One region of the Pseudomonas sp. C11 genome, then DNA from elsewhere that is predicted to be linked to it. Evidence: riboswitches for the same ligand, from Rfam matches in the RefSeq annotation. Region 1 holds a riboswitch; the other holds the start of a gene.

Region 1 (3,564 bases):
TCCTCGGGGCTGAACGCGTGCTCGCTCATGGGCGCAGCAGCGCGGCGGCCGCCTCCGGGTTGGACGGCAAATAGAAGTGGATGTAGCTGGCGGTCAGCCGGCCGAGACGATAGACCGCTTCGGCCACTGGCTTGCCATTCGGGCAGCGACCGAGCGCCAGCGGCTCTAGCGGGCTGTCCAGGCGCGAATGATGGTAGCTATGCCCACGCAGCTCGCCTTCCGGTAGCGTCACTGCCTGCAAGGCCAGCGCAGTCAGGCGCGGTTGCAACGCGGCGCTGCCGGCCAGCAGACCGAGCATGCGCCCGCTGGCTCCTTGTTTGTCCCGTAACTCGTCGAGCAGATAGAGCATGCCGCCACATTCGGCGAGCAACGGTTTGCCGGCCTGATGATGGGCATGGATCGCCGCCGCCATGGCCTGATTGGCTTCCAGCTCGGCCAGGTACAGCTCGGGATAGCCGCCGGGCAGGTAAAGGCTGTCCACCTCGGGCAGCTCGCTATCGGCCAGCGGCGAGAAGTAGCACAGCTCGGCGCCGAGCACCTGCAGCAGGTCGAGGTTGGCCTGATACAGGAAGGCGAACGCGGCATCGTGCGCCACGCCGATGCGCACACCGTTCAACAGGGGCGCAGGCTCGTCGATCTGCGGCGCAGCAAAGCTCACCGCTGGCGGCAGATCGACATCGGCACTGGCCGCCAACGCATCGGCGGCGGCGTCCAGGCGCGCATCCAGATCCGCCAACTCGCCCGCCTGCACCAGGCCCAGATGGCGGCTGGGTAACTCCACCGCGGCGCTGCGCGGCAAGGCGCCGAACCAGCGAATGCTCGACGGCAGGGCATCACGCAGGATATCGCCATGACGGCTACTGGCAACGCGGTTGCCCAGCACACCGGCAAAGGGCAGATCCGGCTGAAAGGTGGCCAGGCCATGGGCCAGCGCGCCGAAGGTCTGCGCCATCGCCGCACCATCGATCACCCCCAGCACCGGCACACCGAAGTGGCGCGCCAAGTCGGCGGCCGAGGGTTTGCCGTCGAACAGGCCCATCACCCCTTCGATCAGAATCAGATCGGCCTCGCCAGCGGCCTGCCACAGCAGACGACGGCTCTCCGCCTCGCCGACCATGGCCAGATCGAGCTGATACACCGGCGCGCCGCTGGCACGGGCGTGGATCATCGGGTCGAGAAAGTCCGGGCCGCATTTGAACACCCGCACCTTGCGCCCCTGCCGGGTGTGCAGGCGCGCCAGCGCTGCGGTAACGGTGGTCTTGCCCTGGCCGGACGCCGGCGCGGCGATCAGCAGCGCCGGGCAGTGACGTGTCGTCATCAGAATTCGATGCCTTTTTGCGCCTTCACCCCGGATTTGAAGGCATGCTTGACCAGGCTCATCTCGGTGACCGTATCGGCCGCCTCGATCATCCCCGGCAAGGCGCCCCGGCCGGTCACCACCACGTGCTGCAGCAGTGGCCGGGCCTCGATATCGGCCAGCACCGCGTCCAGTTCGAGATAGCCGTGCTTGAGGGCGATGTTCAGCTCATCCAGCACCACCAGGCCAACGGATTCATCGCTGAGCAGGCGCCGGGCCACGGCCCATGCCTCCTGCGCCTTGGCGATGTCGCGCTGGCGATCCTGGGTTTCCCAGGTGAAGCCCTCGCCCATCACGTGATAGCTGACTTCCTCGGGGAAGCGGCGAAAGAAGGTTTCTTCGCCGGTGCTGGCCGCGCCCTTGATGAACTGCACCACACCAACCTTGATGCCGTGACCGAGGGCACGCGCGACCATACCGAAGGCACTGCTGCTCTTGCCCTTGCCATTGCCGCTATGCACCAGCAACAGGCCATATTCATCCTGGGCCTGGGCAATCTTCTCGTCGATCAGGGCTTTCTTGCGCTGCATGCGCGCCTTGTGGCGGGCATCGCGTTCGGCGGATTCGCTCATGCTGTGTTCCCGTACATCAGGCGCCGGCACCGTCATTCGAAGGTGCGACGATGGTGAGGAAGCATGCGAGTGCACGCGACGTCTCCAGGCGCTGGTGGCTGGTCAGGCAGGCGGAAGACGCAAACACGAACGCCCCGGTTGAACCGGGGCGTAAGCCGGACAGCGCCCTCCGCGATGCCGTGAAACTGCGACAGGCCGGTCTCCGGGCTCGTGAGCGACGCCAATGGCACCCCGCCGCGCCTTCCCGTGCCTTGCACAGTGGCCTGAAGCGGCGTTTGACTCACCTACCGTTGCGGGGGCAGCGCCGGCATGCGCACCGGCTTCCCTGTTTCCCCCCTCGGTCGCCGGTTACAGCGACGCGGGGCACCTGAAGCAAGGCGCGCAGGGTAGAGGCTGGCAGGGCTGCGCGTCAATCTTCGGCGCTGCGCCGTCTCCGCCCATGCACCCGGATTAATGGCACAATGCGCCCTCGCGCCTAAACTAATGCCCATAACCGAACTCAAAGCCTGCGCGCGACGGCAGATTCCGCTCGCACCAAATCCTGAACCCCTATTCGCGCCACCCATTTTCACGAACGTGGAGTCCCAATGCTGTTCACGTTTGCCTTCAACGGGTCGCATTCACCTCTTGCGCAAGCCTGCTTGCCACTGCTGCGGCTCGCCTGCACGCACACGCATGCCTCCACGGCGCTCGTGCTGGAGAAAGCGCCGCATCAGGCTCACGTCGTCGCGTTCAGCGGACAGCCACTTGCCGATACGCCCGCCCAGCACCCAGGGCAGTGGCCCGAAACCGCACGACATCTCGTAGATCGGCAAGCGATCGCCCGTCAGCTCGGGATGGATCCGCCGGATTCCGTGCAGGCCCTGAGCCTGCTCCCGCTGGCGGCCGGCAAGGCTTTGCTGTGCCTTTTCCACGAGCGCGCGCAAACGCCCGATGACAGCGATCAGACGGCACTGAGCGATATCGTCAGCAGCCTCGACACGCTGCTGACAATCACCTGGGAACAGCAAGCCCTGATGCGCCGGGAACAACGCATGGCGCTCGCCATCGACGGCAGTAACACCGGCATCTGGGATCGCGACCTGAACAAGGATCGCATTCACTACTCGCCACGCTGGAAGGCGTTGATCGGCTATGCCGAGCATGAAATCGGCGACGACATTCACGACAGCTACAAACGCATCCATCCGGACGATCTCGCCCGCGTTCAGGCCACCATAATCGACCACCTGGAACAACGCACCGAAGCCTACGAGGTCGAGCACCGCATCCGTCACCGCGACGGTCATTACCTCTGGGTGCGCAGCCGTGGCAAGGTGGTGGAACGCGACCGCAGCGGCAAGGCACTGCGCATGGTCGGCACCACGACCGACATCAGCGCGCTGCGCAACATGGCCGAGCAGCTCGAGCAGACGGCCGAACTGATGAGCGCACTGAGCAACGAAATCCCCGGCATGGTCTTCCAGTTCCATGCCCAGGCAGACGGCAGCGGCCAGTTCACCTACATCAGCGCCGGCTCACAGGAGATCTACGGCGTCTCCCCCGCCGAGTTGCAGGCCAACCCCCAGCGCCTGCGGCAATTACTGCACCCGGATGATCTTGGGCTGTACATGGGATCGCTGGAAAGCGCGACCC
Region 2 (3,564 bases), on a different contig from region 1:
GTATCGACGAAGGCGGTGTTCGCCGATTGCACATGGTTGCGGTAAAACAGCAGCGCCACCACGGGCGCCTCCGGTTGCCACTGCGCCTGCCAGTCAGCCAGCGCCGCCGGGCTGCGCTGCGGGTGATAGAGGCCGACGCGCGGCAGCGGTTGCGGCTCCTGCCACGTGTCGTCCCGGCTCAGCCAGCGGTTGCCGATGCAGCGGAACAACTGGCGGGCATTCTCCAAGCCGCCCTGGCGCAGGTACTGCCAGAGGCGCTGGCTGTCTTCTTCACCGACATTGCCGAGGGCATTCAACTCCGGGTCGGGCTTGTCGTCGCCCGGCACCATGATCACCGTGGCGCCGCGCGCGCCCAGCTCAACCAGGCGCTCCACACCGTAGCGCCAGTAGCTGACCCCTCCATGCACCGAGATCAGGATGACCTTGGCGTGCTGCAGCACCTGCTCGACGTAGTAGTCCACCGAGGCGTTGTTGCTCAGCTGCGCCGGGCTGGCCAGGCGCAGGCTGGGGTAGTCCTCAGGCAGTTGCCGGGCGGCTTCAGCCAGCAACGACAGATGCGAATCGCCCGTGCACAGGATCACCAGCTCGGCAGGCGTCTGGCCAAGGTCGGCGATGCTGTCAGCCGGCAGTTGGGCGCCGGGTTGGGTGCGCAGTAAGTGCATATTCGCTCTGTGGGAGGGGCTTTAGCCGCGATTGGTCTTAGCGCCGTAGGGTGTACTCAGTTATCCGGCGGACTGTTCGCTTCGCTCCTGAGTCCGCCCTACGATCGAGTACGCCCTACGCTCTGTATCAGGCCAGCGCCGCTTTCAGCTCGGCCTCGATGGCCGAGCGGTCAAGCTGCTGGCCGATCACCACCAGGCGGCTGACACGCGGCTCGTCAGCCAGCCAGGCGCGGTCGAAGTGACGGTCAAAGCGCTGGCCCACACCCTGCACCAGCAGGCGCATGGGTTTGCCAGGGATCGCTGCGAAACCTTTCACCCGCAGGATGCCGTACTTGGCCACAGCGTCTTTCAGTGCGGCGAGCAGGCGCGGCTCCTCTGTTTCCGGTAGTTCCACGTGGAACGAGTCGAATTCCTCGTGATCGTGGTCGTCGTCTTCATCGTCGTGATGGGTGCGGCGATTTTCGATATGCAGCTCGGTTTCGCTGTTCAGGCCCAGCAGCACGTCCAGCGGCAGCTCACCACCGTGCGCCTCGATCACCTTGACCGCTGGCGGCAACTCCTCGGCCACCTCGGCGCGCACGGCAGCGAGCGCCTCGGCGTCGAGCAGGTCGGCCTTGTTGAGGATCACCAGGTCGGCGCTGGCCAGTTGGTCGGCGAACAGCTCGTGCAGCGGCGACTCGTGGTCGAGGTTGGGGTCGAGCTTGCGCTGCTCGTCCACCTGGTCGGGGAAGGCAGCGAAGGTGCCGGCGATCACTGCAGGGCTGTCGACCACGGTAATTACCGCGTCGACCGTGCAGGCGTTGCGGATTTCCGGCCAGTTGAAGGCCTGCACCAGCGGCTTGGGCAATGCCAGACCACTGGTCTCGATGAGGATATGGTCGAGATCGCCGCGGCGCGCCACCAGCTCACGCATCACCGGGAAGAACTCTTCCTGCACGGTGCAGCACAGGCAGCCGTTGGCCAGTTCGAAAACTCGGCCATTGGCCTCCTCCTCGCTGCAGCCGATGGAGCACTGCTTGAGGATCTCGCCATCGATGCCCAGTTCACCGAACTCGTTGACGATCACCGCGATACGGCGGCCGCCGGCATTGGCCAGCAGGTGGCGCAGCAGGGTGGTTTTGCCGGCACCGAGAAAACCGGTGACGATGGTGACAGGCAGTTTGGCGAGGGTTTTCATCAAGGGCCCCGTGGCGTCGGTAGGTTCGGCGGACGGGTACGCGCAGGCGGGCACACAAGGGCGTGCTGGCCGCGTCGGATCACCCCGTCCGAGCAAATGGCTGGTCTGTCGAGGCAGGTCTCCTGGCTCACGGCGTGCGCGTTGCGCATCCTTCACCTTCCCGCCTGAGGCAGTGGTGTATCGAAGGGTTTACGACCGTTCACAGTTGCGGGGGCAGCCAGGGCATCGACCCTGTTCCCTCTTAGCTCCTCGGCGCCATGCCGGGAAGAACCTCGAAAGCGAGAAGGCTACGCAGGCCACGGCGGCCGGTCAATCGCGGTTGACCGCTGGCAGGTGCCATGATGAGCTACGCCACCGCTCAGTCCGAATGTCACTCATGTTGCCGACCACCTCCGATCATCCTTCTGCCTCATCGATCCAGGTCGTTGCCGGGCTGGGATGTCGCCGTGGCTGCAGCCTGGACGAGTTGATCGACCTGCTTATCCACAGCCTGGCCCAGCATGAGCTGACGGTGGACAACATAGTCGGCCTGGCCAGCATCGCCCACAAGCGCGACGAAGCCAGCCTGCATGAACTGGCTGAGCACCTGGCCCTTGAGTTGGTGTTTTTCGCCCCCGAGCAACTGAGCCCCTATCAGGCCTTGACCGCCGGCAATGCATTGACCCAGGCAGCCACAGGCAGTCCCGCCGTAGCGGAGCCTTGTGCCCTCGCACTGGCAGCGCGCATGGGCGCATCGCCCTGCCTGCTCGGCGAGAAAAACCGTAGTGCCAGCGCCACCTGTGCACTGGCCACCTTCGATAGAGAACCTGCATGACCGTCTACTTTATCGGTGCTGGCCCCGGCGACCCCGAACTGATCACCGTCAAGGGGCAACGCCTGATCCGCTCGTGCCCGGTGATTCTCTACGCCGGCTCGCTGGTGCCCGAGGCGGTGCTGCAGGGCCACAGCGCCGAACAGGTGGTGAACACTGCCGAGCTGAACCTGGGCGAGATCATCACGCTGCTGCACCAGGCCCATAAGCGCGGCCTGGACGTGGCCCGCGTGCACTCGGGCGACCCGTCGCTGTACGGCGCCATTGGCGAACAGATTCGCGAGCTGCGCGCGCTCGGCATCCCCTTCGAGATCATTCCCGGCGTTACCGCCACCGCTGCCTGTGCGGCGTTGCTGGAATCCGAGCTGACTCTGCCGGGCATCGCCCAGACGGTGATTCTTACCCGCTACGGCACCACTTCGCCGATGCCTGAGGGCGAGCAACTGCATGACCTGGCGCGGCACCGCGCAACCCTGGCCATCCACCTCGGTGTACGCCATCTGCCGGCCATCGTCGACAAACTGCTGCCGCACTATGGCGCCGACTGCCCCATCGCGGTTATCCACAGAGCGAGCTGGCCGGATCAGGACTGGGTGCTGGGCACACTGACCGATATCGAAGAGAGGGTCGCCGCCAAGGACTTCCGCCGCACGGCGCTGATCCTGGTCGGTCGCGTACTCGATCCAGGTGCCTTCGCGGAATCTGCGCTGTATGACGCAGCGCATCGGCACCTCTACCGTCCCGGCACTGATTGAACTCTGGCGAGAAACCGTACAAAGCGCTGAAAGCCTTGCTATGTATGGCTTTCAGCGCTTTATCAACAGGATAGGAAGCGACTTATCCAATCACCCTGTGGATAGTGGGCAAGCTGGCGAGCACTTTCTGTACAACTGGCTGTAAGGCCCTATTCGCAA

The links. A riboswitch is a leader RNA that binds a small molecule or an ion and turns the genes downstream of it on or off. The one in region 1 is predicted to bind cobalamin.
Region 2: it holds a riboswitch for cobalamin, as region 1 does, so the genes downstream of both, cobW (cobalamin biosynthesis protein CobW) here and cobO (cob(I)yrinic acid a,c-diamide adenosyltransferase) in region 1, are expected to answer to the same signal.

Annotation. Positions count from the first base shown of each region.
Region 1 is NZ_JAWIIP010000004.1:88,578-92,141, forward strand. It holds gene bluB (5,6-dimethylbenzimidazole synthase) at 1-29, opposite strand, end outside; gene VC352_RS08235 (cobyrinate a,c-diamide synthase) at 26-1,318, opposite strand; gene cobO (cob(I)yrinic acid a,c-diamide adenosyltransferase) at 1,318-1,929, opposite strand; cobalamin riboswitch at 2,105-2,315, opposite strand; gene VC352_RS08245 (hypothetical protein) at 2,550-2,744, opposite strand; gene VC352_RS08250 (diguanylate cyclase) at 2,784-3,564, shown strand, end outside.
Region 2 is NZ_JAWIIP010000007.1:207,186-210,749, reverse strand. It holds gene cobN (cobaltochelatase subunit CobN) at 1-662, opposite strand, end outside; gene cobW (cobalamin biosynthesis protein CobW) at 790-1,839, opposite strand; cobalamin riboswitch at 1,934-2,129, opposite strand; gene VC352_RS13430 (cobalamin biosynthesis protein) at 2,216-2,653, shown strand; gene cobM (precorrin-4 C(11)-methyltransferase) at 2,650-3,405, shown strand.